Regions from separate parts of the Streptomyces sp. NPDC005302 genome, predicted to be linked through region 3. Evidence: riboswitches for the same ligand, from Rfam matches in the RefSeq annotation. Region 3 holds a riboswitch; each other region holds the start of a gene.
What was found. A riboswitch is a leader RNA that binds a small molecule or an ion and turns the genes downstream of it on or off. The one in region 3 is predicted to bind cobalamin.
Positions count from the first base shown of each region.

Region 1: linked by a shared signal. The riboswitch ahead of ABZT74_RS17335 (iron ABC transporter permease) and the one ahead of ABZT74_RS11785 (ribonucleoside-diphosphate reductase subunit alpha) in region 3 are both predicted to bind cobalamin.
Region 2: linked by a shared signal. The riboswitch ahead of ABZT74_RS17315 (CbtB-domain containing protein) and the one ahead of ABZT74_RS11785 (ribonucleoside-diphosphate reductase subunit alpha) in region 3 are both predicted to bind cobalamin.

Region 1 is NZ_JBEXGN010000010.1:127,337-137,277, forward strand. Features, by position in the region: gene ABZT74_RS17330 (ABC transporter ATP-binding protein) at 1-383, opposite strand, end outside; gene ABZT74_RS17335 (iron ABC transporter permease) at 383-1,453, opposite strand; cobalamin riboswitch at 1,579-1,725, opposite strand; gene ABZT74_RS17340 (cupin domain-containing protein) at 1,800-2,309, opposite strand; gene ABZT74_RS17345 (Rrf2 family transcriptional regulator) at 2,449-2,883, shown strand; gene ABZT74_RS17350 (DsbA family protein) at 2,880-3,818, shown strand; gene ABZT74_RS17355 (ABC transporter substrate-binding protein) at 4,308-5,882, shown strand; gene ABZT74_RS17360 (ABC transporter permease) at 5,914-6,942, shown strand; gene ABZT74_RS17365 (ABC transporter permease) at 6,945-7,835, shown strand; gene ABZT74_RS17370 (ABC transporter ATP-binding protein) at 7,832-8,725, shown strand; gene ABZT74_RS17375 (ABC transporter ATP-binding protein) at 8,722-9,606, shown strand; gene ABZT74_RS17380 (NtaA/DmoA family FMN-dependent monooxygenase) at 9,660-9,941, shown strand, end outside.
Region 2 is NZ_JBEXGN010000010.1:116,679-126,619, forward strand. Features, by position in the region: gene scpA (methylmalonyl-CoA mutase) at 1-2,091, shown strand, start outside; gene meaB (methylmalonyl Co-A mutase-associated GTPase MeaB) at 2,088-3,071, shown strand; gene ABZT74_RS17300 (PAS domain S-box protein) at 3,068-5,539, opposite strand; gene ABZT74_RS17305 (hypothetical protein) at 5,475-6,137, shown strand; gene ABZT74_RS17310 (CbtA family protein) at 6,641-7,399, opposite strand; gene ABZT74_RS17315 (CbtB-domain containing protein) at 7,421-7,642, opposite strand; cobalamin riboswitch at 7,683-7,829, opposite strand; gene ABZT74_RS17320 (enoyl-CoA hydratase/isomerase family protein) at 7,938-9,038, opposite strand; gene ABZT74_RS17325 (ABC transporter substrate-binding protein) at 9,263-9,941, opposite strand, start outside.
Region 3 is NZ_JBEXGN010000006.1:239,981-249,921, reverse strand. Features, by position in the region: gene ABZT74_RS11795 (putative Ig domain-containing protein) at 1-1,873, opposite strand, end outside; gene ABZT74_RS11790 (ribonucleotide-diphosphate reductase subunit beta) at 2,319-3,338, opposite strand; gene ABZT74_RS11785 (ribonucleoside-diphosphate reductase subunit alpha) at 3,338-5,719, opposite strand; cobalamin riboswitch at 5,854-6,024, opposite strand; gene mctP (monocarboxylate uptake permease MctP) at 6,290-7,900, opposite strand; gene ABZT74_RS11775 (DUF3311 domain-containing protein) at 7,897-8,154, opposite strand; gene ABZT74_RS11770 (GntR family transcriptional regulator) at 8,354-9,118, opposite strand; gene ABZT74_RS11765 (extracellular solute-binding protein) at 9,617-9,941, shown strand, end outside.

The sequences.
Region 1 (9,941 bases), on a different contig from region 3:
AGATGGGCGACGCCCGTGCGGTCCATGGCGCCGGCGCAGATCGCCCGGTCGTCGGCTGCCGTACGGTTCCGGTGCGGGAGCCGGCCCATCCCGACCACCTCGGCGACCGTGAAGTCGAACTCGGCCGAGGACTCCTGGGGGAGAGCCGCCAACACTCGGGCGGCTGCCCGCGCATCCATGGCGTGCAGGTCCTCGCCGTTCAGCCGGACCACTCCCCCGGCGGGCCGCAGCGCGCGGTAGACGCACCTCAACAGGGTCGACTTCCCGCTGCCGTTGGGGCCGACGAGTCCGACGAACGCCCCGCTGTCCGCGACGAGCCGGATGTCGTGGAGGAGCCGTTCCGTGCCCGCGTCGGCGGAGAGTCCCTCGATGTCGAGGCGCATCAGTGCCCACCGAACGCGTAGCCGCCGCGCCGCATGAGCAGCAGGAAGGCGGGCACGCCGACCACGGCGGTGATCACACCGACCGGCAGCTCGGCGGGGGCGAGGAGCAGGCGGGAGAGCACGTCGGCCCACACGAGCAGCACCGCGCCGGCCAACGGTGCGACGGCGAGCACCCGCCGGTGGTCCGCGCCCACCAGCATCCGTACGACGTGCGGCACCATCAGTCCGACGAACCCGACGGCGCCGCTGACGGCGACCACGGTGCCGGTCACCGCGGCCGTGACGAGGAACAACTCCCCGCGCAGCCGGGCCGGTCGGACGCCGAGAGCGGCGGACGTCTCGTCTCCCATGGCGAGGGCGTTGAGCGACTCGGCCCGGAGCCTGAGCCATGCCCAGCCGACCGCCACGGTCACCGCGGCGACGGGTAGTTGGGCCCAGGTCGCACCGCCCAGGCTGCCGAGCAGCCACATCATCGCCGACCGTGCCGCCTCGCCGCGTGCGGCCCCGAACACCATGAGCGTGGTGAGCGCCTCGAAGCCGTAGGCCAGCGCGGTCCCGGTGAGGATCAGCCGCAGCGGGGTGAGGCCGTGCGGAGACCGTGCCACCGCGTAGACCAGGACCATGGCCGCGAGGGCGGAGGCGAACGCCGACACCGACAGTGCCCACACGCCCAGCCCGGCGAACGCGCCGAGCAGGATGACGGCGTTGGCGCCCACCGCCGCGCCGGAGGAGATGCCCAGGACGAAGGGGTCGGCCAGGGCGTTGCGGACCATGGCCTGCACGGCCACACCGACTGTCGCGAGCCCCGCTCCGACGACCGCGCCGAGCACGACCCGTGGGAGCCGGATCTCCGAGACGATGGTGTAGGCGGCGGCGTCTGAGGCGTGCACCGTCCCGCCGGTGGCACCGGCCCACAGGAGGCGCAGGACGGTGGTCGTCCCGATCCCGGTCGCGCCCAGGGCGACGCCGCAGGCGAGGGACAGCAGGAGCACGACCGCGAGGCAGCCGAGGAGCGGCGTCAGGGGCAGCCGGCCGCGGACTTCGCCCCGGGTCCGGCCGGGTCGGGGTATCGGAGTCGTGGTGGTGCGCACGGGGCGGTCCTTCGCCTGGGGCCGCCTGGTGAACCGAAACAGGTGAACAGCCCGTACGGCGCGCCGGCCGTGCGGTCCCCTGTCGCATTCCACGGCGAGCAGTCAACGGGTCGCGTGCTCCCCGTGGGCGATCGGACTCGCGTGACGGACCATCAGGTCTGCACGCACACCGTTGCGGGTCAGCGCCGGACTCTCACCGGACTTCCCCCACGGGAGGCTCGGCGAGCGTAACAGGCGGGACTCTCCGCGCTTCAGCGCCGTCGGTGCCGGACCGGACCGCGCGGGGGCGCGCGGACGGACGGTCCGGTGTGACGGACGCCTTCTGTCAGGCCTCTTCCTCGGTGCGCAGCACGTACAGCTCCGGCAGGTTGACCACGATCGCCTCCTGCGTGCTGCGGGCGATGACGACGACGGCCTCGTCCGCCGGGTCCGGGTTCTCCTCGCGGTGCGGCACGAACGGGGGCACGAAGATGTAGTCACCGGGCGAGGTGCGCAGCCGGATCTCCTCGGGCTGCGGGCCCGCGTCGTCGAGGAACACGAACTCCGGGTGTCCGCTCACGACGTAGATGGCCGTCTCGGAGGCGCCGTGGTGATGGTCGGAGGACGAGGTCGAGGGGGCGACGTGGGTCTGGCCCATCCACAGCTTCTCGGATCCCACCGTGGTGCCGCTGACGGCCGCGAAGCGGCGCATGCCGCCGCTCTGCGCCGTGTCGCCGTCGAGCGCGTCGGCGCGGATGTGGTGCAGGCGGGTGCGCAGGGGGGACGGCGACGGCCCCGCACGATCCGTGAGATGGGGGTGGAAACCTTCACCGGGGGTCGTCAGCGGCTGGCTCATGTGGGGCGACGCTAGAGCCGTCCGGAAAAGGATGTCAAGAGGTGTCCATTGTCCTTCACCTGCGGCAATGTTCCCGCAATGTAGGTGTGGAAGCGGTGGAAGCGCCCGTGCCGGGCGCCCTGTCGGGCATCATGGCCGCATGCATATCTCCGCGAAGGCGGACTACGCCACCCGGGCGCTGCTGGAGCTCGCCCGCGAACCCGCCAGACCGCTCACCTGCGAGGCCATCGCCTCCTCGCAGCAGATCCCGTTCCGGTTCCTGAAGTCCGTCGTCGGCGAGCTGCGCAGGGCGGGGCTGGTGCGCAGTCAGCGTGGCTGCGAGGGCGGCTACTGGCTCGGCCGGCCGGCCGGCGAAGTCACCCTGCTGGACGTCGTACGCGCCGTGGACGGCGAGCTGATCACCCTGCGGGGCGAGCCGCTGGCCGGACTGGACTACCCCGGTCCCGCCGCCGGGCTGCCCGGCGTGTGGCGGCAGATCGAGGCGGACGCCGCGGCGGTGCTCGGCGGGACGACCCTGTCCGCGCTGCTGCCCGCCCGGCCGGCCGAACGGCTCAGCCACAAGGGAGCCGCGTGACGGCCGCGCCCGCCGCCGGGGCAGAGGCCGTCCGGCACCCCGGGGTCGAGGTGGTCGAGTACACGGACCCGCTGTGTCCGTGGGCCTGGGGTTCGGAGCCGGTGTTCCGCCGGCTGCGCGCCGGGCTCGCGGGCCACGTCCGCTGGCGCCGCGTGTACTGCCTGCTCTTCGACCACGACGACGACCCGGCGCCCGATCCGGCGGCGGAGACCGCCTGGTACGCGCGCTACGTCGAGGAGGTCGGCGCGCACACGGGAGCCCCGGGGCCCGCTCGGCTGAGCCGGGTCGCGGCGAGTTCGTGGCCGTCCTCGCTGGTCGCCAAGGCCGCCGAGCGACAAGGCACCGAGGTGGCCGACCGGGTGCTGCGGCGGCTGCGGGAGAGCGTCTTCGTCCTCGGCGAACCGGCGGACACCGCGCCGCTCGCGCTGTCGGCGGTACGAGGCGTGCCGGGCCTGGACCAGGAGCGGCTGGCCGCCGACGCCGCCTCGGCCGAGGTGCTGGACGCGGTGCGCGCCGACCACGCCGAGGCACGCCGTCCGGTGCGCGAGGCGCTGTCCGTGCCCGGCGGATCGCCGCACCCCGGCGCCGCGAAGGAGACCGCGGACGGGGGTCACCGGTATGCGCTGCCGACCCTGCTGATCCGTACGCCGGCGGCGTTCCGCGTCGTACCGGGCTGGCGGCCGTACGAGCAATACGCCGCCGCCGTCCACGAGTTGAGCCCGGAATCGTCGACGGACTCCGTACCGCGGACTCCCGAGGAGGCGCTCGCCCGGTACCGGAGTCTGACCGGCCCGGAGGGCAACCTGCTGGCCGACGGGCCGTGGCCCCCGGCTCAGGCGGTCCGCGTCGACACCGGCAACGGCCCCCTGTGGCTGCATCCGGACGAGGCCGCGGTGCACCCCGCCCTCGTTGCGGGCCCTCCCTCGGCGTCCTGACAGGCTTCTGATCAGCGGTCAGAGGCCGTCCCGCCCAATGAGACACCAATTGGTGTCCATTGACAGCCGCCGAGCGCGGCCCCCAGGATGTGCCCATGCTCACGACGCATCCCGGCGTGGAGTGCCGCTACGTGGACCTGCGGCGCACCTGCAGCGCTCTCTGTCGCTGACCGCCCGCCCACCGCGGCCCCCAGGCGCCTGACGCCGCTCTCCTCGGCACCGGCACCGGTCTTCCACCGGTTCGCCGCCCGACGCCCGTCATCGCGCGCCGCCCCCGCAGCGCCTCGTCGTTCTCCCTCCCTCGGCCTTCCGGCCGCCCCTTTCGCGATCCGCCGTCGCCTCACGCCCTGAGCGCGGCATGCCAGCGTGCGCACCGAAGCCACGCCGGCATGCCCGTCCGGGCCGCGCGGTGCCCGCGAGGGGCGCGCCGTCCTCGCTCCCGCTCCGGTGCCCGGCACCGACGGGAGCCCTCGCAGAAAGAACAAACAGATGTCCGGACGACTCACGCCCGAAAGCCCCGCGACCGGCCTCCGCTCCGCCCGGCGGCCCGGCCGGCTCCGTGCCGCGGCCCTGGGGACCGCCCTCGCCGCCGTGCTCGTCCCGGCGCTCAGCGCCTGCGGCGGCGAGGCGGCATCGGCCGGCGGCGGCTCGGCCGCGCTGAAGTGGACCTCCTCCTACTTTCCCGCCCACTGGGACCCGGTCGTCGGCGGCAGCGGTGCGCAGTTCCGCGAACTCGCTCTCGTCTACGCCTCGTTGACCCGCACCGACAAGAACGGGAAGGCCGTCCCGGATCTCGCCAAGAGCTGGGAGTACAACGCCGAGGGTGATGTGATCACCTTCCACCTGCGCCCCGGGCTGAAGTTCAGCGACGGCACGCCGGTCGACGGTGCCGCGGTGAAGGCGGCGATCGAACGGGCCAAGAAGCAGAAGAACTCGGCCCTCTTCGGCGACCTGACCTCCATCAAGTCCGTGGAGGCCAAGGGGCTGGACGCGGTGATCCGGCTCAGCCAGGTCGACTACCAGATACCCCAGCTGCTCGGTGAGCGCGTCCTGCAGATCGCCAGCCCCAAGGCGTCCGCCTCACCCGGCAAACTGGACCAGAACCCGGTCGGCGCGGGTCCGTTCATCGTCAGTCAGCTCGTCCCGGGCACGAAAGCGGTCCTGAAGAAGAACCCCGATTACTGGGATGCCAAGAACATCCACATCGACAACGTCGAGCTGACCTCAGCGCCCGACGCCTCCACCGTCGTCTCCGGACTCCAGACCGGCGTCTACAACTTCGCCGACATCACGCCCAGTCAGGCCGACGCGGCCAAGAAGGCCGGCCTCGACGTGTTCGTGCAGCCCGGCTTCAACGCGTCCAACATCAGCCTCAACGTGAACAAGGCCCCGTTCGACAACGACAAGGTCGTCGACGCGGTGCGGTACGCGGTCAACCGTCAGGAGTTCGTCGACAAGCTGACGTTCGGCTACGGCTCGGTGACCAACCAGCCCTTCCCCAAGGGGTACGTGGCCTTCGACCCCCAGTCCGAGAACGCCTACGCGTACGACCCGGCGAAGTCGAAGAAGCTTCTGGCCGAGGCCGGTTACCAGGCCGGGGACATCAAGCTGAACCTGGTCATCCCGGCGGAGGACCCGCAGGCCGAGATCGTCCAGGCGCAGTTGGCGAAGGTCGGCATCAAGGTCACCATCAAGATCGACAAGAACTGGGCCACCCCGTTCTTCGCGAAGGACCTGACGTTCTCGCTGTACGGAACGACAGGACGTGACTCCGCCGCGCAGACCCTCACCGCGCACTTCGGCCCGGACGGCCCGCTCAACCTCAGCACCCCCTACGAGCCCGCCGGGTTCGAGGCTGCCATCGCCAAGGTGCGGCAGACGCCGCTCGACTCGCCCGACTACACGAAGGTCCTCCAGGCGGCGACCCGGGCGGGGCTCGAGAGCAAGGCGCTCGTCTTCACGTACTCCTCGCCCAACCTCATCGCCAAGAGCAAGTCCATCTCGGGCCTGCCGAAGAACCCGGCCCACATCGACTGGACCGGCGTGACCATCTCCGGCAACTGACCCTCCGTCCACCACAGAGAGGAGGCACCCCATGACGACGACGGAGGCACCGGCCCCGCCCGACGTCCGTCTTCCCGCCGCCGCGGCCAGGACACGGCACACCCTGTTCCGGGTCCTGGCCACCCTCGCCCGGTCGATCGCGATCTTCGTGCCCGTCTTCCTCGTCGCGACGTTCGTGACGTTCGCGCTGCGGTCGCTGAGCGGCCTCAGCCCGGCGCGCATCCAGCTCGGCGAGGAGGCGACGCCCGAGGCGGTCGCCCGGGTCGAGGCCCAGTGGGGCCTCGACCGGCCGTTCCTGGTCCAGTACGCGGACTGGTTCGGCGGCGTCCTGCACGGACAGCTCGGAACGAGCTGGACCAACGGCGCCGACATCTCGACCCTCATCGGACTCGGCCTGGGCGTGAGCCTGTCGGTGGCGACCTTCGCCCTGCTCATCGGCGTGGTCGCCGGATTCGCCCTCGGCACACTCGCGGCGCTGCGCCGCACCACGTGGGTGGACCGGGCGATCACCGGATTCGTCACCGTCATCTCGGTGATGCCGGCCTTCGTCGTCGGGATCGTGCTGGTCGCGGTCTTCGCGGTGGGACTGCACCTGCTCCCGTCCGCCGGATACGTGCCGGAGGAGCAGGGGTTCGGGCCGTGGCTCGCCCACATCACCCTGCCCGCGATCGCGCTCAGTTTCGACGTCGTCGCCGACGTCGCCCGCCAGCTGCGCACCAGTCTCATCGCCGCCTACCGCGAGAACTACGTGACGGGGGCCGTGGTCCGGGGCCTGAGTCCGCGCCGGATCTTCTTCGGCCATGTGCTGCGCAACGGTCTCGGGCCGGCGCTCGCCACGCTCGGCCTGAAGTTCCCCGCCCTCGTCGGTGCCTCCGTCGTGACGGAGTGGATCTTCGGACTGCAGGGCTTCGGACGGTTCGCCAACGACTCCGCGCAGGCCGGCGACGTACCGGCCGTGCAGGGCGTCCTCGTGGTGTCGATCGTCCTGGTCGTCGCCTTCAACCTCATCGTCAACCTGGTGCTGGCGCGCGTCACGCCGGCCTCGCAGCGGGGGGTGTGACCATGGTGCGCCGCGTCCTCGCCCTCGCCTCCGGCCGGATCGCCGTGGCCGTTCTCGTGGCGGTCGCCCTGCTGGCTCTGCTCGGGCCGCTGCTGGCCCCGCAGAACCCCCTGGCGACCAGCGACCACACCCTCGCCGCCGCCTCGGGTGCCCACTGGCTGGGGACCGACTACCTCGGCCGCGACGTACTCAGCCGGCTCCTCGACGGATCACGCGTCAGCGTCCTCGGCGCCCTGGAGGTCGCCCTCACGGCACTCACCATCGGCGCCGTCCCGGGCATCCTCTCGGTCTACCTCGGCCGGGCCTTCGAGTGGATCACCCTCCGGCTCGCCGACACCCTCGTCGCCCTGCCGTTCCTCCTGTTCGCCGTCGCCGTGATCGCGCTGCTCGGCAACGGCCTCACCCAGGCGATGCTGGTCACCGGCGCGCTGGTCTCCCCGCTGTTCTACCGGGTGGCCCGCGCCGCGACCCTCTCCGTCGCCCGCTCCCCGTACGTCGAGGCGGCGCTCATCTCCGGTGCCTCCGTCGGCTGGGTGGTACGGCGTCACGTCTGGGCCAAGGTCCTGCCGCCCATCGCGGTCGCCCTCGCCCAGACCATCGGGGTCGGGTTCGTCATCGTGTCGAGCCTGACCTTCCTCGGCATCGGCGTCCAGCCGCCAGCGCCCACCTGGGGCGGGCTGCTCGCCTCGGACCTCGGCTACCTCAGTCACCAGCCGTGGGCGCCGGTCGTACCGGCTCTGCTGATCATGGTCACCGTCTGGGCCTGCAACCTCCTCGCCGACGCGATCCGCGATGTCTCCGGCGAAGCGGGCCGCGCGCTGGTCAACAACCGCAAGGCCCGCGCGAACCGCCGCCGCGAGGCCGAACCCGCCCCCGTAGGAGGTGTGCGATGACCGCCCTGTCCGAGAAGCTCCTGCCCGTGGCCGAGGAGATCGCCGGCCCCGGTCCGGCCCACCCGGCCGAACTGCCCGCTCCCGTACTGTCCGTGCGCGACGTCCACATCGGCGACCTGGCCGGCGACCGGGAGATCGTGCACGGCGTGAGCTTCACGCTCACCCCCGGCAGGGCCGTCGGCATCGTCGGCGAGTCCGGCAGCGGAAAGACCCTCACCTGCCGTGCCGCCCTGGGCATCCTGCCCACCCACTTCGAGATCACCGGCGGGTCGGTGGAGATCGACGGCGCCGACATCGCCGGTCTCTCCGCGGCCCGGTGGACGAAGCTGCGCGGTGCGACGATCAGCGCGGTCTTCCAGGACCCCGCGTCGTACCTCAACCCGTCGATCCGGGTGGGCGCGCAGATCGCCGAGGTCGTCCGGGTCAAGAACGGGCTGAAGCGGCGGGCCGCGCACCGCCGGGCCGTGGAACTGCTGCGCACGGTCCACCTGCGCGACCCGGAGCTGGTGCACGGCCAGTACCCGCACGAGTTGTCCGGCGGCATGCTCCAGCGGGTCCTCATCGCGGCGGCGATCGCCGCGGGACCGAGGATCCTCATCGCCGACGAGGCGACCACCGCGCTCGACGTGACGGTCCAGGCCGAGATCCTCGACCTGCTGGCCGACCTGCGCGAACGGACCGGACTGGCCCTCGTCGTGGTCTCCCACGACCTCGCCGTGGTGGCCCAGTTGTGCGACGAGGTCCTCGTCATGCGCCAGGGCGAGGTGGTCGAGCAGGGTCCGACCCACGACGTTCTCCACCACCCGCGGCACCCCTACACCCGGCTGCTGATCGCCGAACACGAGCAGTACGGGCTCGACACGTTCCTCGCGCCCGGGGAGGACGCATGAGCACCACCGACGCCCTCACCACCGAGCCGTCCGTCGCGGCCGCCGCCTCCGGGGCGACCACGAACCCCGTCCTCTCGGTCAGGGACCTGGAGGTCCACTACGGGCTGCGCAGGCGGCGCCGCCGCGCCCTGCACGGCGTCACCCTCGACGTCACACCGGGTGAGACCGTCGGCATCATCGGAGAGACGGGCTCGGGCAAGTCCACCCTGGCGCGGACGGTACTGGGCCTGGTGCGCGCCTCCGGCGGGACCGTCAGCGTCGACGGCGAGGACGTCACCTCCCACAGCCCCCGCCAGTGGCGCGCCCTGCGCCGCCGCGGTGTCGTCCAGTACGTCTTCCAGGACCCCCTGCGCAGCCTCGACCCGGACCTCACGGTCGAGACCTCGCTCGCCGAACCGCTGCTCGTCGCGGGCGTGTCCCGTGACGAGGCCGCGCGCCGGGTGCGCGCGTTCCTCTCCCGGGTCCGCCTCTCCGAGGACCTGCTCGACCGCCTCCCCGGCGAGCTGTCCGGCGGCCAGCGTCAACGCGTGGCGGTGGCACGGGCGTTGGTCACCGAGCCGCGGCTCGTCATCCTCGACGAGCCGGTCAGCGCACTGGACTCCGCGAACCGCGTGCAGATCCTGCAGATCCTCAAGGAACTGCGCGACGACGGCGTGGCCCTCGTCTTCATCTCCCACGACCTCGGCTCCGTCGCCGGCGTCGCCGACCGCGTCGCGGTGCTGTACCAGGGCGAACTGGTCGAGGTCGGCCCGGTCCGCGACGTCATCACCCGGCCCCGGCACCCCTACACCCGCCTGCTCGTCCGCTCGGCGCCCACCCTGCACTCCGCGCCGGCCGACCGGGCCGAACGCGAAGCCCTGCGCGCCCTCCTGCACTCCTGATCCGCCCCCGCCCCCGCCCCCGCCCCCGCCCCGACAGACAGGAACCCGACACCATGCCCCGCACGATCCATCTCGCCCTGCACCCCTACGGCGTCGGCGGCCCCGGCCAGCACGGCCTGTGGAAGGACCCGCGCGTCGCGAAGAACTCCAGCATCGACATCGACTACTACATCCGGCTGGCGAAGGCGGCCGAACACGCCCTCTTCGACGCCCTGTTCATCGTCGACAGCCAGTTCATCAACTCCACCTACCCGGCGCACTACCTCAACCGTCTGGAACCGCTGACCCTGTTGTCCGCGGTGGCCACCCACACCCGGCACATCGGCCTGGTGGGC
Region 2 (9,941 bases), on a different contig from region 3:
GCGAAGGCCACGGGCGGCGAGGCGCTCTGGGAGACCCCGGAGGGCATCGCGGTCAAGCCGCTGTACACCGGGCGGGACACCGAGGGCCTGGACTTCCTCGACACCTACCCGGGCGTCGCGCCGTACCTGCGCGGTCCGTACCCGACGATGTACGTCAACCAGCCCTGGACGATCCGCCAGTACGCGGGATTCTCCACCGCCGAGGAGTCCAACGCCTTCTACCGCCGCAACCTCGCGGCCGGCCAGAAGGGCCTGTCGATCGCCTTCGACCTGCCCACGCACCGCGGCTACGACAGCGACCACCCGCGCGTGACGGGCGACGTCGGCATGGCGGGCGTGGCCATCGACTCCATCTACGACATGCGGCAGCTCTTCGACGGCATCCCGCTGGACAAGATGACCGTGTCGATGACGATGAACGGCGCCGTGCTGCCCGTTCTCGCGCTGTACATCGTGGCGGCCGAGGAACAGGGCGTACCGCCCGAGAAGCTGGCCGGGACCATCCAGAACGACATCCTCAAGGAGTTCATGGTCCGCAACACCTACATCTATCCGCCGAAGCCGTCGATGCGGATCATCTCCGACATCTTCGCCTACACCTCGCAGCGGATGCCGCGCTACAACTCCATCTCGATCTCCGGGTATCACATCCAGGAGGCGGGCGCGACGGCCGACCTGGAACTGGCGTACACGCTCGCGGACGGTGTGGAGTACATCCGGGCCGGCCGCGAGGCCGGTCTCGACGTCGACGCGTTCGCGCCGCGGCTGTCCTTCTTCTGGGCGATCGGCATGAACTTCTTCATGGAGGTCGCCAAGCTGCGGGCGGCGCGCCTGCTGTGGGCGAAGCTGGTGCGGCAGTTCGACCCGCACAACGCCAAGTCCCTTTCCCTGCGCACCCATTCGCAGACCTCCGGCTGGTCGCTGACCGCGCAGGACGTGTTCAACAACGTGACGCGTACGTGCGTGGAGGCCATGGCCGCCACCCAGGGCCACACCCAGTCGCTGCACACCAACGCCCTGGACGAGGCGCTGGCCCTGCCCACCGACTTCTCGGCGCGGATCGCCCGCAACACGCAGTTGCTGCTCCAGCAGGAGTCCGGCACGACCCGGGTCATCGACCCGTGGGGCGGCAGCTCGTACATCGAGAAGCTGACGTACGACCTCGCGCGCCGGGCCTGGCAGCACATCGAGGAGGTCGAGGCAGCGGGCGGCATGGCGCAGGCCATCGACGCCGGCATCCCCAAGCTCCGGATCGAGGAGGCGGCGGCCCGTACCCAGGCCCGTATCGACTCCGGCCGCCAGCCGGTCATCGGCGTCAACAAGTACCGGGTGGAGACCGACGAGAAGATCGACGTCCTCAAGGTCGACAACTCCTCCGTGCGCACGCAGCAGATCGAGAAGCTGCGGCGGCTGCGGGCCGAGCGCGACGAGGGCGCGTGCCAGGACGCGCTCGACGCGCTGACACGCGCGGCCGGTGGCGAGGGCAACCTGCTGGAGCTGGCGGTGAGCGCCGCACGCGCCAAGGCGACGGTCGGTGAGATCTCCGACGCGCTGGAGAAGGTGTACGGGCGGCACGCGGGCCAGATCCGTACGATCTCCGGGGTGTACCGCAACGAAGCAGGGGAGTCCCCGTCCGTGGACCGCACCCGCACGCTGGTGGACGCGTTCGAGGAGGCCGAGGGCCGCCGTCCGCGCATACTGGTGGCCAAGATGGGCCAGGACGGTCACGACCGCGGCCAGAAGGTCATCGCCACCGCGTTCGCCGACCTCGGCTTCGACGTCGACGTCGGCCCGCTGTTCCAGACGCCCGCCGAGGTGGCGCGCCAGGCGGTGGAGGCGGACGTGCACATCGTGGGCGTCTCGTCACTGGCCGCCGGGCACCTCACGCTGGTTCCGGCGCTGCGCGAGGAGCTGGCTGCGGAGGGCCGCGAGGACATCATGATCGTGGTCGGCGGGGTGATCCCGCCGCAGGACGTTCCGACGCTGCTGGAGATGGGCGCGGCGGCCGTGTTCCCGCCGGGGACCGTCATCCCGGACGCGGCCCACGACCTCGTCCGGCGGCTGGGGACGGACCTCGGGCACGAGCTGTGATCGGACTCGACACCTATGTCAAGGGCGTGCTCGAGGGGCGGCGGGCGCTCATCGCCCGCGCCATCACCCTCGTGGAGTCCACCCGCCCCCAGCACCGGGCGCTGGCACAGGAGTTGCTGACCGAACTGCTCCCGCACAGCGGCACGGCCCGGCGGATCGGGATCAGCGGGGTTCCGGGGGTCGGCAAGTCGACGTTCATCGACGCGTTCGGCACCATGCTGACCTCGCTGGGACACCGGGTCGCGGTGCTCGCCGTCGACCCGTCGTCCAGCCGTACCGGCGGCTCGATCCTCGGCGACAAGACGCGGATGGAACGGCTGGCGGTGGATCCGGACGCGTTCATCCGCCCCTCCCCCACGGCCGGAACGCTCGGCGGGGTCGCCAAGGCGACCCGGGAGTCGATCGTGGTGATGGAGGCGGCGGGGTACGACATCGTGCTCGTGGAGACGGTCGGGGTCGGCCAGTCGGAGACCGCCGTCGCGAACATGGTCGACTCCTTCCTGCTGCTGACGCTGGCCCGCACCGGGGACCAGTTGCAGGGCATCAAGAAGGGTGTCCTGGAACTGGCCGACGTGATCGCCGTCAACAAGGCGGACGGCCCGCACACCCGCGACGCGCAGTCGGCGGCACGTGAACTGACCGGCGCCCTGCGGCTGATGCACGGCAGGGACGCGGCCTGGACGCCGCCCGTCCTCAGTTGCAGCGCCCGCGAGGGAGCGGGCCTGGACACCGTCTGGGACCGGCTGGAACAGCACCGCACGCTGCTCGAGTCCTCCGGGCGGCTCGCCGCCAAGCGCCGGGACCAGCAGGTCGACTGGACCTGGACGATGGTCCGCGACGAGCTCCTCGGCCGGCTGCACGCCGACCCGGAGGTCCGCGCGCTGGCCCCCGACCTCGAACGGCAGGTGCGCGAGGGGTCGTTGACGGCGACCCTCGCCGCCGAGCGGATCCTCAGGACCTTCCGCGGCGAGGACCGCTAACGCTCCGGTCGGTGACCGGCGCGAGTCCGTTCCTCCTCCACCGGGCACTCGGTCCGCGGCTCGGCCGACACCCCTTTCGCGGCGGACGGCGGCGCGGGCAGCCGGAGAGTGAACCAGATGGTCTTCCCGTGCGTCTCGGACCGGGTCCCCCAGTGGTCGGCTAGCGCGTCGACGAGGAGCAGGCCACGGCCGGACTCGTCGTCGTCGGCCGGCGCGCGCAGCCTCGGCGGCAGAACGCCCGCGTCCGTGACTTCGACCGTGAGTTCCCACGCCGACCGGTGGATGTGCAGGCTGACCGGACTCCGGCCGTGCTGGACGGCGTTGGTGACGAGTTCGGACACGAGGAGGCGGGCGGTCTCGTCGGGGTGGTCCCACTGCCACGTGCGCCAGGTACTGCTGAGGAAGTCCCGCCCGATGGCCGCCGCGCGTGCGTCGAGAGGGAGTTCCACGGTGGCGGTCGCCGCGGGCAGCCGCGTGATGAGGAGCGTGACGTCGTCGTCGTCGTCGTGGTCGGCCGGATCGGGGATGAAGGTGCTCACCAGATGGTCGGCGATGTCCTCGGTGGTGCGGTTGTCGGCGAACCCGGCCTGCAGCTCGGTCTCGAGCGTCTTGAGTCCGGTCTCGAGGTCGTGGTGGTGCGACTCGACCAGACCGTCCGTGTAGAGGACCAGCGCCGAGCCGGCCGGCACCTCGACCGTGGTCTGCCGGTGGGGGACACCGCCGACGCCGAGGGGAACGCTGATGGGCGCCTGAACCTGGCGCACCTGCGTGTCGGGAGTGACCAGCAGAAGGGGGAGATGGCCCGCCGAACAGAGCGTGATCTCGTTGCGCACCAGGTCGACGACGAGATAGCAGCACGTCACGATCTGGTCGGCCAGGTCCTGGACGACCGTGTCCAGCGCCTGCATCACCTCCTGGGGCGACAGCCGGGCCTTGGCGAGTGCGTGCGCGGCGGGCCGCAACTGGCCCATGACCGCGGCCGCTTCGAGGCCTCGGCCCATGACGTCGCCGACGAGGATGCCGACCCTTCCCGGGGCCAGCGGAATCAGGTCGAACCAGTCGCCTCCCATCCCCGCCCCCTGCACCGAGGGAAGGTAGCGGACGGATGTGGGAATCGCCGGGAGCTGGGGCGGCAGGGTCATCAGACCCCGCTGGAGCGTGGACGCGATCGTGCGCTGCCGTTCGTACTGCTGACGGCGGCGCGCCTCCTGTCGCTTGCGGTCACTGATGTCCCGGATACTGGCCGAGGTGCCCACCACGGTGCCGGTGTGGTCCACGGTCGGCCAGACCGTGAGTTCCACATCGATCAACCGGCCGTCCTTCGTCCTGCGGACGCTCTCGAAGTGGTCGATCCTGTCGCCGTCACGCAGCCGTAGGAGGAGCTGGGCCGTCTCGTCCTCCCGGCCCACGGGCAACAGAATGTCCGCACTCCGGCCGATCGCCTCGTCCGGCCGGTAGCCGAAGATGCGCTGGTCCGCCGCGTTCCAGAAGGTGAAGGTCCGGTCGGACGCGACCGACACCATGGCGTCCTCGCAGGACTCCACCATGGCCGCGAGTTCGATCAGCTGGCTCTCCGCGCGGCGGCGGGCCGTGACGTCGCGGATGGAGGCGATCACCACCACGCCCTCGTCGGTCCGCAGCGGGTTCAGCGCCGTCTCGACGGGGAATTCCTCACCGTTCTTGCGCCGTCCGTGGAGCCTCGGTCCTCCGCACAGCGGTGAGGCGACGGGCGAGTCGACGAAGGCCGTCCGGTGGGCGACGTGGGCGCGATGCCGATGCTCCGGCACGAGCAACTCGACGGTCCGGCCGAGCAGTTCGTCGCGGCTGTAGCCGAACATCGTCTCGGTCTGAGCGTTCACCAGCACGATGCTGCCCGACCGGTCGACGATGACGACGGCGTCGGGTGCGGCTTCCAGCAGGGCTCGGAACCGCTGCTGAAGGCGTTCCTGTTCGCGCTGTGCCTCGGCACGCTCGGTGATGTCGGTGGAGACGCCTCCCACCGCGTAGGTCTCGCCCGTTTCGTCGGCCACCGGAAAGAGGCTGGTCAGAAAGCGGCGGGCGGTTCCCTCCTCCGACGTCCAGGTGGATTCGAACTGGATGGCCCGCCGGGACGCGCTGGCCAACTGGTCCCTGTGGCCGACGGGGCCGGGCAACGGACCGGACTCCGTGGGGTCCGCCGTCGGACCGGCTCCGCTGCCGAAGACCCGCTCGAACTGGCTGTTGGCGGCCAGGTGGCGGCCGCGGAGATCTCGGAGGAACACGATCGCGGGGGTGTGGTCCATGACGGTGCGCAGCTGCGCGTACGCCCGAACGGCCCGCTCGGCGCGGGAGCGGCCCTGCTCCAGCCGGTCCGCCGTGGCCAGCGCCAGGAAGACCAGGGTCCCGGTGACGACGATGTTCCCGGTGACCAGCAGCGTGAAGCCGAGCCGGGTGCCGTACCAGCCGAGATCGTGCCCTCTCAGCCCCAGCCAGCCGAGTGCCGGCCACCATCAGGGTGACCACGAGCATGCGTTGCCCCAGCACCGCCGTGGTGCTGTCCTGTGTGACCAGCCGGGCCGGGCCGCCCCCGGGCCGCGCCAGGAAGCTGCCGATTCCGAGCAGCGTCAACGCGATCGCGGTGGGCAGCGCCATTCCCGTGTACTGACCGAAGCGCTCGAGCTCGGACACCTCGTTGACGAAACCGTAGAGGCGCAGCAGGCCGATGAGCGCGACCACGAACGAGACGATCTGCGCGATGCCGGACGCCCGACGACGGCTCGCGAGGAGGACCAGCTGGGCCAGGGACTCCAGGGCGATGCCCGTGGCCGTGTTCAGGGCCATCCGCCCGGGAGGCACCACGACGGGCGCGCCGCCCCGGTCGAGGAACAGCAGTTGGTCGACTCCGAGGTCGAGGCCGAGTCCGTATTCCAGAAGCGTCGTCCCCGCGATGACGGCGGCCGTCGCGGCGCAGACGCCGACGGCGGCCCGCAGCCGGGGCCCAGGCTGCGGGTGGGCCAGTCCGTGGAGGCCGAGGGACAACAGCAGCAGGCACACCGCGCTGTTGGGCTTCATGACCGCCTGTTGTGAGACGAAGCTCTTGAAGGCCCCCACCTCGAACACCCAGCCGGCAAGTCCCAGAATCGATACTGCAAGGGCGCCGGCTGCCGCCGCCACGGCAGTTCTTCGAGCGACAGCCACCGCGGGTGAGGCGGGTACGGTCCAACGCGCCCGCGGACTGTCGACGATCCGCTGTCCAGAACTTTCCAATGCGCCGTTCTCCTGGCCTGTCGGTACGGGACGCGACCCCCGGTGTTCCTCGCGGGCCCACCCGTCTCGCGGCCGCTCCTTCCGACGGCAGGCGTACGGATCACGGGCCGACAAGCCATCGGCCGAGCCAGGGGAGAAACGCTAGCCAGCATTGCCGGTCTTCACCTGGGAAGATGCCAAATTCCACTCAATAGGAACCAGTGGTCCACTTTTGACCGATACGGATCGCCTCGCGCCGACCGGCTGTGACGGACGAACGAGGCCCCGCGCAAAGCGAAGGGCTCCCACACACGTGTGTGGGAGCCCTTGGCGTTGCCGGGGTCTCAGCTCGCGGCCGGCACCGACCGCCCCGAACCGACGGCTGCGGGCTTCGGGTTCAGCAGGCGCTCGGCCAACTCACCGAAGACCAGGCCGAATCCGCCCCACAGAGCCGCCTGGATCGCTAGGGCCGAGAGCCGGAACCGCCACAACAGGGTGGCCGGGAAGTCCGCGGGCACCTCGTTGATCACGGGCAGGAACTCGTAGGCCAAGCCGATCACGACGGCGAAGGCGGCGACCGCCGCGACGGTCGCGTACCAGGTGCCGATCCTCGGGGCGAGCCGCTTGCCGACGAGGGTGGCGGCGACGGCCAGCAGCACGCTGAGGACCATCATCAGGAAGTACAGGGTGGTCCGCTTGCCGATGGTGTCGGCGTCGCCGACCGACGGCGGATTGGCCGGGTACTTCAGGAACGGCACGACGTAGACCGCCAGCAGCGCGGTGCCCGACAGCAGCAACGCGGTCGCCCGCGCGCTGAAACGGCCCACGCGGCCGAGGGCGAAGCAGTAGGCGAGCGCGGCGATGCCGCCGAAGGCGATGCCGTAGAGCAGGACACCGGTGGCCAGGCCGGCGGTGGACTGCAGGCTGCGGGAGACGAGTTCGACCTCGTGCTCGTGGGCGTGTGCGTGCGCCTCCTCGAAGCCGATGGCGCTGTCGACGCTCGGTTCACCGAGGAAGTAGGCGACCACCAGCGCGAGCACGCCGGCCGCGAGGCCGGCGAGCATGCCGCGTACGAGCAGGTTTCTTACCGTTGCGGAGTTCATGAGTGTGCTCTGTCCCTCGCGTCAGTGGCAGGGGAAGCCGAGCAGGTGGCGGGCGTCGTGCACCCATTCATGGACGTTCTCGCCGGAGACGACGGCGGTGGCGCCCTGTTCCGCGCCGACGAAGTAGAGCAGGACCAGCATCAGGATGCCGAAGAAGACCGCCCAGGGAGCAATCGCCTTCAGCGGCAGCTTGGCGGGTACGACGGGGGTGGTGGCTGTCGGCTGGGCGACGGTCTGCGCCATGGCAGGACCTCCTCGGGAGTTCGCGTCCCATCTCGGTGGTGCACTGGATGACGTCTACGGGTCTGACTTGCGAGGCGTCCAGCGTGCTGGAGCGTCTCGTTCACAGTGGCGCGACCGTGCCGGATTTCCCACCGGCTTCCGTCCTGACGTCATCGTTATCGGACCGACCGTACCGCGTGGCGAGTACATGGCCAAGACCGCGCCACCTGGCGTGATCTTCCTCTCGCACCAGGTGACCCGTGCGCGGTGACGGTGTGTCAACGGCGCGCCCGGCCTCGCGGTCCGGCCGGAGCCGTCACATGCCCGCTCCGCCCGCCTCCGTGGCGATGCCGGTCACCGCGAGCCCGAGTTCGTGTTCGCCGAGCGGGGCGAAGAAGCGCTCGACGTCCTCGTCGGTCACCTCGGCGAGCGTGGCCGGAGTCCAGTGCGGGTCGCGGTCCTTGTCGATGATCTGCGCACGGACGCCTTCCACCAGGTCGGGAGCGGCCAGGAACGCGCACGAGACGCGGTACTCCTGGTTCAGGACGCTTTCCAGCGGACCCGCTCGACGGGCACGGCGCAGGGAGGCCAGGGTGACCTTCAGCGCGGTGGGCGATCGGCTGAGCAGGGTCTCCGCCGCCTCCTTGGCAGCGGGATCCCCGAAGGCCTCCAGGCGTCGGAGGATCTCCTCCACGGTGTCGGCCGCGTAGCAGGTGTCGATCCATTCCCGGCAGTCCGTCAGCGCGGCGTGGGGCGGTTGCCGCGTGTGACCGGCCAGGACCTCCCGCACGGGCCGGTCCGCCAGTTCGGCGAGGAACGCGGGCAGGCCGGCGGAGGGGACGAAGTGGTCGGCGAGGCCGCACAGCAGAGCGTCGCCGGCGGTGCCCGAGGCGCCGGTCAGTGCGAGATGGGTGCCCAGCTCGCCCGGGGCGTGGGCCAGCAGGTGAGTGCCTCCGACGTCGGGCACGAAACCGATACCGGTCTCCGGCATGGCGATCCGCGAGCGCTCGGTGACGATCCGGACGCTGCCGTGCGCGGAGATGCCGACGCCGCCGCCCATGACGATGCCGTCCATGACGGCCACGTACGGCTTGGGGTAGCGGGCGATGCGGGCGTTGAGGTGGTACTCGTCGCGCCAGAACGCGGCGGACGCGCTGCCGTCCCCGTCACGCGCGTCGTCGTGGACGACGCGGATGTCCCCGCCCGCGCACAGGCCCCGCTCTCCGGCTCCGGTGATGACGACGGTCTCGACCGCCGGATCGTGTTCCCAGGCGGTGAGGGCCCGGTCGACGAGGTGCACCATCTCGTGGTTCAGGGCGTTCAGCGCCCTCGGCCGGTTGAGGGTGATGTGGGCGGCCCGTCCCTCGGTGCGCACCAGGACGGAGGGTTCGGCGGCGTGTTCCGCGGTGCCGTTCATCCGGGGACCTCCGTCGGGACGTTGGCCACGATGTCGTGCATGATCTCGTTCGTTCCTTCCGGGGCCGGGTGGAGAGCGCAGCTCGGTGACGATCTTCTCAGCGCCCGCGACGGCCGGCGGAGCCGGTCCCGCCGAGCGGGTGCGGGGCGCGGTCGGGGACCGGGTACCCCGGGTGGTCGCGGGGGGGCGGAACCTTCCGCGGGCGGCGGCCGGACGCCGGGAGTTCAGCGTGTCCGCACCGTCCGCAGGTACGCGCCCAGCCGTGCGACGGCCGAGGGGTTGCGGGGGCTCTCGACGAGGTCGGCGTAGTCGAGGACGAAGACGCGCCGGTTCTTCACGGCCGAGACGTCGCGCAGCGGCGGGTGGTTCAGCAGGAACGTCCTCTTCTGCTCGGCGCTCGTGTCCCCGTAGTCGCAGATCACGATCACGTCCGGATCCCGCTCCACGACGGTCTCCCAGCCGACGGTGGTCCAGGAGTCCTGGACGTCGTGCGTGATGCTGACCCCGCCGGCCTCGCTGATGATCTGTTCCGGCGCGGCGTACCGGCCGGCGGTGAAGGGGGTGTCCTGGCCGCTGTCGTACAGGAAGACCTTCGGCCGGTCCGCACCCCGGGGTGCCTTCGCCCGTACGTCGGCGATCCGCTTCTTGAAGCCGGCGACCAGCGCGGCGGCCCGGTCCTCCACACCGAACAGCTTCCCGAGGTTGGTGAGGTCGGCGTAGAGCGCGTCGAGGGGCGGCATGATGCCGCGGGCGGAACCCGAACGGCCGTTGTGGCAGGACTCGGTGAGGACGTAGGAGGGGATGCCTAGCTTCTTCAGGGCGCCGGGGGTGAAGCCGTCGTCCTCACGGAAGCCGTAGTTCCAGCCGGCGAACACCAGGTCGGCGCGGGCGGCGAGGACGTTC
Region 3 (9,941 bases):
TCTCGGCCGTGTCGATGTGCAGGTAGAAGGTGAGCGTGGCCTTGCAGCCGGCGGGGACGGTCACCGACTGGGACAGCGAGTCGGTGTGGGTGGAGCCGTAGCCGTCCAGCCAGGCCTTGTACGAGCCGCCGTGCGCGGCCTCACCGGTGTCGGTCGTGATGACCCCGCTCGACGCGGTCCACGAGGTGCTGCCCGACTCGAAGCCCGGGTTGGCGAGCAGCTGCGCCGAGGTGCAGGTGCCGCCGCCGGAGGTGCTCACGGTCCAGGTGAAGGAGGCCGAACCGGAGGCGCCCGTGCCGTCCTTCGCGGTGACCGTGACCGCGTAGGTGCCGGCGGTGCTCGCGGTGCCGGAGACCAGCCCGGTGGAGGCGTTGATCGACAGCCCGGTCGGCAGGCCGGTCGCGCTGTACGTGAGGGCGGCGCCCGCACTGTCGGTGGCCGCGATCTGCAGGCTCACCGAACTGCCCGTGGCCGTCGACCGGTTGCCCGGGCTGGTGACGGTGACCGTGTTGCCCGTGGTGGTGCCCGCGGTGAAGGCGGCCGTGCCGTTGGGGGTGCCCCAGCCGGTCGGTCCGTCGTAGCCGGTGCCCGCGGTGCAGAAGTACGAGGGCGAGCACGAGCCGTTGTTGCCGCTGGTCACGTCGTAGAGGCTCGACGTGTGGGAGTAGGGGTACTTCGCGGGGTAATCGGCGGAGCCGGGGGTGCCGGCCAGCGCGTAGACGCCCGCGATGATCGGGGACGAGGCGCTGGTGCCGCCGTAGACCGCCCAGCCGGAGCCGCCGTAGGTGTCGTAGACGGCCACGCCGGTCGCGGGGTCGGCGACCGCGGAGACGTCGGACTCCATGCGCCGCGAGCAGCCGGTGTCGGTCTGCCAGCTCGGCTTGGTGTCGTACGCGGAGCAGCCGGAGCCGGTGCCCTCGGTGCTGTTGGTCTTCCAGACCGACTCGCTCCAGCCGCGGGTGGCGGAGGAGGTGGTCAGCGCGGTTCCGCCGACGGCGGTCACGTACTGGGAGGTCGCCGGGTACTCGGCGCCGTAGGCCTCGTCGCCCGAGGAGACGGTGATCGCGACGCCCGGGTGCTTGAAGTACGCGGTGTCCTCGCTCGTCTGCGAGGAGGCCTCGGCGCCGCCCCAGCTGTTGGAGACGAACTTCGCGCCGAGCGCGACCGCTTCGTTCTCCGCCGTGCCGAGGTCGGTGTCGTTCGCCGAGTTCGCCTCGACCAGGACGATGTTGCAGTTCGGGCAGACGGCGCTGACCATGTCGATGTCGAGCGCCTCCTCGCCCGCCCAGCCGGTGTCGTTCGTGGGCAGCGAGGTGGTCGAGCCGGTCTGACTGACCTGCTTGAAGCAGCCGTTGGCCTTCGTGCAGGCGGACAGGCCGAACTGCGTGCGGTAGGTGGCCAGGTCGGCGGCGGCGTTGGGGTCGTTGTACGCGTCGACGACGGCGACGGTCAGACCCGAGCCGCCGGTCGAGGGCAGGTTGTAGGCGCTGTGCAGGTTGGCCGGGCTCAGGCCGGACACCGCGGCGGCCGCGTCCGGGGAGACGGCGTCGGCGAGCTTCTGGGCGATGTCGGTCCTGCGCTGCGCGAAGCAGGACATCGTGCCGGGCCGGGCGGCCTCGGCGCACAGGTGCTTCGTCGCGACCTTCTGGCCGGCCTTTCCGGTGGCGTGGACGGCCTGCCGGGCGGGGTCGGTGAGGGCCCTGGAGTTCTGGGTGGCGTGCGAGGTCAGGGGGGCCGGCGCGGGCTGCGCGTCCGCCGGCGGGGCCGCCGCGAACCCGGCGAGGCCGAGGGCGAGGGCGGGGAGTGCCGTGGTGAGGAGTCTTCGCAGGCTCCGGGCGGGTCTGCCAGAGGGTATCGGGGCTTGGGAACGCATGGGGGTGTCGCCTCCATCGGTTCGAGGCCGGTGCCGCGTGGGCCCGGGTGGGGTCCTGCGCGGTGCCACAGCCGGAAGTGGGGGTTCTCGGCGCTCTGAAGGGCGGCTCATGACGCGCGTAGCGCGGTTCACGGAGAGGTGCTCCGATGTGATCCGCGCTACGGCGGGTTACGTCATGGGCATGCCAATCAAGTCGTCCCGTCGTGCCGCTGCCTGGCGACACGGAGGGACGGCCAGAACGTAGCCGGGCCCGACGACCTGCGAACAGCCGTGCCCGCAGAACTTTGCCGCTCCATGGACGGGGATTGGAAAGGGGATTGGCGGCCCGGGGGCAGCACGTGACGAAAGCCGGGCCGCACAGGCGGCCCGGCTCTCACAGGTCACGCACAGGCGACCCGGCTCCCCAGCGTCAAGGACGTTCCGGCGTCCGGATGGTGACGAACGCTCAGAAGTCCTCGTCGAGGTCGACCGAACCCTCCACCGCGACCTGGTACGCCGACGGACGGCGCTCGAAGAAGTTCGTCAGCTCCTGGACACCCTGGAGTTCCATGAAGGAGAACGGGTTCTCGGAGCCGTACACCGGCGCGAAGCCCAGCCGCTGCAGGCGCTGGTCGGCGACGCACTCCAGGTACTGGCGCATCGAGTCGGTGTTCATGCCCGGCAGGCCCTCACCGCACAGGTCGCGCCCGAACTGCAGCTCGGCCTCGACGGCCTCGCGCAGCATGTCGGTCACCTGCTCCTGGAGCCTGTCGTCGAAGAGCTCCGGCTCCTCCTTGCGGACGGTGTCGACGACCTCGAAGGCGAAGCTCATGTGCATCGTCTCGTCGCGGAACACCCAGTTGGTTCCGGTCGCCAGGCCGTGCAGCAGACCACGGCTGCGGAACCAGTAGACGTACGCGAAGGCACCGTAGAAGAAGAGGCCCTCGATGCACGCGGCGAAGCAGATCAGGTTCAGCAGGAAACGGCGGCGGTCGGCCTGCGTCTCCAGCCGGTCCATCTTCTCGACCGAGTCCATCCACTTGAAGCAGAACTGCGCCTTCTCGCGGATGGACGGGATGTTCTCGACCGCGTCGAAGGCCGCCGCGCGGTCCGCGGGGTCGGGCAGGTACGTGTCGAGCAGCGTCAGATAGAACTGGACGTGCACGGCCTCCTCGAACAGCTGACGGCTCAGATAGAGCCGCGCCTCGGGGGAGTTGATGTGCTTGTACAGCGTCAGCACGAGGTTGTTCGACACGATCGAGTCGCCCGTCGCGAAGAACGCGACCAGCCGGCCGATCATGTGCTGCTCACCCGGCGTCAGCTTCGCGAGGTCGGCGACGTCCGAGTGGAGGTCGACCTCCTCGACGGTCCAGGTGTTCTTGATCGCGTCCCGGTAGCGCTCGTAGAAGTCCGGGTAGCGCATGGGACGGAGGGTGAGTTCGAAGCCCGGGTCGAGCAGGTTCTTCTGGTCGTTCGTGTCGGTCATTACTGGCAGGCCTCGCAGGACTCGGGGTTTTCCAGGGAGCAGGCGACGGCGTCGGGGTCGGCGACCTGCTGGACGGGGATGGTCTTCTCGGGCCGCGCCTGGGCCTGGGCCGCGCGGGCGATGCGCGTGGCGGGACGGGACCGCAGGTAGTACGTGGTCTTCAGACCCGACTTCCAGGCGTAGGAGTACATCGAGGAGAGCTTGCCGATGGTCGGTGTCTCCAGGAACAGGTTCAGCGACTGCGCCTGGTCCAGGAACGGGGTCCGCGCGGCGGCCATGTCGATCAGTCCGCGCTGCGGGATCTCCCACGCCGTGCGGTACAGGTCGCGCACGTCCTGCGGCACCCAGGTGAAGCCCTGCACCGAGCCGCTGGACTCGCGCAGCGCCTCACGGGTCTGCGCGTCCCACACGCCGAGCTTCTTCAGCTCGGCCACCAGGTAGGAGTTGACCTGGAGGAACTCGCCGGAGAGCGTCTCGCGCTTGAACAGGTTCGACACCTGCGGCTCGATGCACTCGTAGACGCCCGCGATGGACGCGATGGTGGCGGTCGGCGCGATGGCGAGGAGCAGCGAGTTGCGCATGCCGACCTCGGCGATCCGCTGCCGCAGGGCCGCCCAGCGCTCCGGCCAGTTCAGCTCGACGTCGAAGTGGTCCGGGTGCAGCACGCCGCGGGCGGTACGGGTCTTGTCCCACGCAGGGAGCGGGCCGCTGCGCTCGGCGAGGTCCGCGGAGGCCTCGTAGGCGGCGAGCATGATGCGCTCGGCGATCCGGGTGGACAGGGCGCGCGCCTGCGGCGAGTCGAAGGGCAGCCGCAGCTTGAAGAAGACGTCCTGCAGGCCCATCGCGCCCAGACCGACCGGGCGCCAGCGGGAGTTGGAGCGCCCCGCCTGTTCGGTCGGGTAGAAGTTGATGTCGACGACACGGTCGAGGAAGGTGACCGCCGTGCGGACGGTCTCGTCGAGCCGCTCCCAGTCGATGTCGTCACCGACGACGAACGCGCCGAGGTTGACCGAGCCCAGGTTGCAGACCGCGGTCTCCCCGTCGTCCGTGACCTCCAGGATCTCGGTGCACAGGTTGGAGGAGTGGACGGTGTGCCCGGGCTCCGCCGTCTGGTTGGCGGTGCGGTTGGCGGCGTCCTTGAACGTCATCCAGCCGTTGCCGGTCTGCGCGAGGGTGCGCATCATCCGGCCGTACAGGTCGCGGGCCGGGATGGTCTTCCTCGCGAGACCCGCCTCCTCGGCCTTGCGGTAGGCGGCGTCGAACGCGTCGCCCCACAGGTCGACCAGCTCGGGCACGTCCGCGGGGGAGAAGAGCGACCAGACGCCGTCCTCGTTCACCCGGCGCATGAACTCGTCCGGGATCCAGTGCGCGAGGTTCAGGTTGTGCGTACGCCGGGCGTCCTCACCGGTGTTGTCGCGCAGCTCCAGGAACTCCTCGATGTCGGAGTGCCAGGTCTCCAGGTACACCGCGGCCGCGCCCTTGCGCCGGCCGCCCTGGTTCACCGCGGCGACCGAGGCGTCGAGGGTCTTGAGGAACGGGACGATGCCGTTGGAGTGCCCGTTGGTGCCGCGGATCAGCGAACCGCGCGACCGGATGCGGGAGTACGACAGGCCGATGCCGCCGGCGTGCTTCGACAGCCGTGCCACCTGGTGGTAGCGGTCGTAGATGGAGTCCAGCTCGTCCAGCGGGGAGTCGAGGAGGTAGCAGGACGACATCTGGGGGTGCCGCGTACCGGAGTTGAAGAGCGTGGGGGAGGACGGGAGGTAGTCGAGCCGGCTCATGAGCCCGTAGAGCGCGGAGACCTCGTCGACGGCCTGGGCCGTGTCGTCCTCGGCGAGACCGGAGGCGACCCGCAGCATGAAGTGCTGGGGCGTCTCGACGACCTTGCGGGTGATGGGGTGACGGAGCAGGTAGCGGCTGTGCAGCGTCCGCAGGCCGAAGTAGCCGAAGCGGTCGTCGCCTTCCGTGTCGATCAGCGCGTCGAGCCGCGCGGTGTGCAGCCGGACGAACTCGGCGGTGCGGTCGGCGACCAGGCCCTCACGGTGTCCGACGGCGACCGACTCGGAGAAGGTCGTGACGCCCTGGGACGCGGCCTCCGCGGCGATGCTGATGGTGAGCAGACGCGCGGCGAGCCGGGAGTAGACCGGGTCCTCGGAGATGAGACCGGCGGCCGCCTCGGTGGCCAGCTCGCGCAGCTCGGCCTCGTCGGCACGGGCGGACCGGCCGCGCAGTGCCGCGGCGGCGACCCGGCCGGGGTCGGCGTCGGTCAGGTCGGCGGTGAGGTCGGTCAGGGTCCGCAGCAGCGCGGCTCCCGGACCGTCGGTCTCCACCGGGGCCTGGTGCGCGGTCACTGAAGCCGGATCTGCTGGCGCGATGGTCACGTGGGGCTCTCCCTCGCTCGGCACGGGGCCTTTCGGGGAGCACGGGGGCACACGGAAGCGCTTCTGGGCAGCCAGCGCACCGCGTCCACCGGCCCATTCCGCGAGGCCCGGACGTCGTCGGCACCCGGGCCGGGTGGCCGGGGCGCGCTGTCGGCAGGTCCTCGGACTGAGACGCGTGCGGGCACGTCCAATACACGAACACGCACAAGTACACCGTTGCGGGACAGTTCCGGATTCGCACCGGATTCCCCTGCGACGACAGCGAGCATGAGCATACATCTTGTGCCGACCCCAGGGAGCGCCCCCACATGTTGTGTCGCGCTGGTGTCGGAGAGCGCTACGGAGTGTGGCGGAGCGTCAACTCGTAGGTGAGCGGCCGGATGCCGCCGGGCGCCGGATCGCGCCTCCCGCGCCGTCGTCCTCGGCGGTCGCGCGTCCGGCGGGTCATGTCCACCCGGCTGCCCGCGCCCCTCCGGGCGGGCCCGCCCGGGCACGGCGACGGGCCGCCGGATGTCGTCTCCGGCGGCCCGTGCCCGTGCGTCGCGTGCCGCCCCGTTCCCGGGGCGTGTCCTAGTGGCTCGCGCCCGCCGTGGCCGGCGGAAGCTCCGTCTCCACCCCGCGGTCGCCCGCGTCGACGGTGTAGTCCTCGGGAGAGGTCTCGTCGATGCCGTCCGGCGCCTTGAGCGCCCGCAGGACGAAGGTGAGGACGACGGAGACGACCACGTTCATCACGAACGCCGTGAGGCCGATGTAGCCGATCTCCCCGATGCCGGGGATCTCCTTGGAGCTGCCGCCGAAGTGCTTCTGGGTCGGCGAGGCCACCCCGTAGGCGGCGAGCGTCCCGTAGACCATGCCGACCGCCCAGCCGCCCAGCAGCGCCCAGCGGTGGAACCAGCGGGTGAACAGGCCGCCGACCAGCGCGGGGAAGGTCTGGAGGATCCAGATGCCGCCCAGCAGCTGGAAGTTGATCGCGACGGTCTTGTCCATCGTCAGGACGAAGACCAGCGCGCCCACCTTCACGAGGAGCGAGACGATCTTGGAGACCCGGGTCTCCTCCTTCGGTGTCGCGTCCGGCTTGATGAAGTCCTTGTAGATGTTGCGGGTGAAGAGGTTCGCCGCCGCGATCGACATGATGGCCGCCGGGACCAGCGCCCCGATGCCGATGGCGGCGAAGGCCACGCCCGCGAACCAGTCCGGGAACATGGTCTCGAAGAGCTGGGGGATGGCGAGCTGGCCGTTCTGCACCTTCACGCCGGCCGCGATGGCCATGAACCCGAGCAGGGCGAGCAGGCCCAGCATCAGCGAGTAGAGGGGGAGGATGGTCGTGTTGCGGCGGATCACCTCGCGGCTGCGGCTGGACAGCGTCGCGGTGATGGAGTGCGGATACATGAACAGCGCCAGCGCCGAGCCCAGCGCGAGCGTGGCGTAGGTCCACTGGCCCGCCGCGGGCGGGACGACCCCGCCGGCCCCGGCCGCCGTGTACTTCTCGCCCGCCGCCTTGAAGATCTCGTCGAAGCCGCCGAGCTTGATCGGGATGTAGATGATGGCCACCGCGATCACGATGTAGATCAGGGTGTCCTTCACGAACGCGATCAGCGCGGGGGCCCGCAGACCCGAGGAGTAGGTGTACGCGGCCAGCACGCCGAAGGCGATGAGCAGCGGCAGGTCCTTGACGAACCAGTTGGTGTTCTCGCCGCCGCCCACGCCCATCACGTCGAGGACGGCCTGGATGCCGACCAGTTGGAGCGCGATGTACGGCATGGTCGCGAGGATGCCGGTGACGGCCACGGCCAGCGACAGGCTCTTGGAGCCGAACCGGCCCCGCACGAAGTCCGAGGTGGTCACATAGCCGTGCTTGTGGGAGACCGACCACAGGCGCGGCAGGAACGTGAAGATCAGCGGGTACACGAGGATCGTGTAGGGCACGGCGAAGAAGCCGGCCGCGCCCGCCGCGTAGATCGCCGCGGGGACGGCGACGAAGGTGTACGCCGTGTAGAGGTCGCCGCCGAGCAGGAACCAGGTGACCCAGGTGCCGAACGACCGTCCGCCCAGGCCCCATTCGTCGAGGCTGTGTTCGTTGTCGGCCTTGCGCCAGCGCGCGGCCAGGAAGCCCATGGCCGTGACGGCCAGGAAGAAGAAGATGAAGACGCCGAGGGCGACGCCGTTCACACCGTCGTTCATGCTCCACCTCCCTTGGCCGCGCGGGCCCGCTGGTCACGCCGCCAGAGCTGGTGCGCGGTCACCGTCAGCACCGTCGAGAGGAGCACCCACAGCATCTGGTACCAGTAGAAGAACGGGATGCCGATGAAGGTCGGATCGGTCTTGGCATAGGAACCGACCCACAGCATCGCCACGAAGGGCGCGACGAGGCAGAGCGCGATCACCACGCGGACCGGTGTCACCACCGGTGGTTTCACTTCGGGCAGGTCTGACATACGGCGGCTCCGTCCCCTCGCGATCACCTGTGTAACGCGCAGGCAATCTAGGCGACGGTTCAGCTTTAGGGAACCCCTGCTCGGAGCGCTGGTGTGGAGGCTTGGTGTGCGTGCCGGACGACGCCCTCAGGAGAGGCGGGACCGCGGGGAGCGGTCGCCCCGCGGACCGGGCGGGCGGCGGCGCGCCGTCCCGACTCGCTCAGTCCGTCGGGCGCTTGAGGCGGGCGACGAACTTGTACCGGTCGCCGCGGTACACCGACCGCACCCATTCCACCGGCTCGCCCACCTTGTCGAGCGAGTGGCGGGAGAGCATCAGCATCGGCAGCCCGACATCGGTGCCGAGCAGTCCGGCCTCGCGCGGAGTGGCCAGCGAGGTCTCGATGGTCTCCTCGGCCTCGGCGAGATGGACGTCGTAGACCTCGGCGAGCGCGGTGTAGAGAGAGGTGTACTTGACGAGCGAGCGGCGCAGCGCGGGGAAGCGCTTGGCGGAGAGATGGGTCGTCTCGATCGCCATCGGTTCGCCGCTCGCGAGGCGCAGCCGCTCGATGCGCAGCACCCGGCCGCCGGCCGAGATGTCGAGCAGACCGGCGAGCGTCTCGTCCGCGGTGATGTAGCCGATGTCCAGGAGCTGCGAAGTGGGTTCGAGTCCCTGGGCGCGCATGTCCTCGGTGTACGAGGTGAGTTGGAGCGCCTGGGAGACCTTGGGCTTGGCGACGAAGGTGCCCTTGCCCTGGATGCGTTCGAGGCGGCCCTCGACGACCAGCTCCTGAAGCGCCTGCCGCACGGTGGTGCGCGAGGTGTCGAACTCCGCGGCGAGCGTGCGCTCGGGCGGTACCGGTGTCCCGGGCGGAAGGGTCTCCGTCATGTCCAGCAGGTGTTTCTTGAGCCGGTAGTACTTGGGCACGCGCGCGGTACGGATGGGCGCCCCACCCTCGTTCTCCGCACTGCTGACGTCGGTGCTCATGCTCCGCCTTCCCGGCTCCGGATGCCGAAGCGACCGACGTTCCGTCGGTCACGGCTCACATCGTGGCACGGCTTGTCGTGCGAGTGTCCCCCCGCACGCTCCGTGATCCCCTCTATATACCGTCGGCGTTCCTGTTGGTCTAGTCCATCGCGCGGACGTGATCGTGTACGCGACGGTGCGCATGGGGCCCGTGGTGCGGCTTCCGGGGGACATAGGGGCGGGTCACCCGGGGTGTGCCGGTGGTTCGGCGGCCGTCTTCCGGGGGTTCCCGAACACCCCCGCCATTTATGCCGCTTACCTACTTAAAGGTCCTTGCATATGTAGGTCCCATAACGGCCGACTGGACGGGCTTACACACCCTTGACACCCCCCTAGGTCTAGGCCAAGCTCCCCGTACTGGTCTACACCATTGGTCCAGTCCCGGCCCCACGGGCGGTCACGACGTCGTATGTCACCGCGGGGAGCAGGGGGGTTTGTGGCATCCCTGAGGAGGGTGGCGTGAAGCGCAAGCTGATAGCCGCGATCGGTATCGCGGGCATGATGTTCTCCATCGCGGCGTGCGGGGACAGTGACGACAAGTCCGGGGGGTCGGACAACGCCGGCGACACCAAGGCCCTGACGGTCTGGCTCACGGTCGACGCGCAGAACAACTGGCCCGAGCTGGTCAAGGCCGCCGACGCGGCGATCAAGGCGAAGCACCCCGGCATCAAGATCAACCACGAGTACTACGGCTGGCCGGACAAGAACACCAAGCTCGACGCGGTCCTCGCCACCGACAAGGCGCCGGACGTGGTCGAGATGGGCAACACCGAGATGCTCGGCT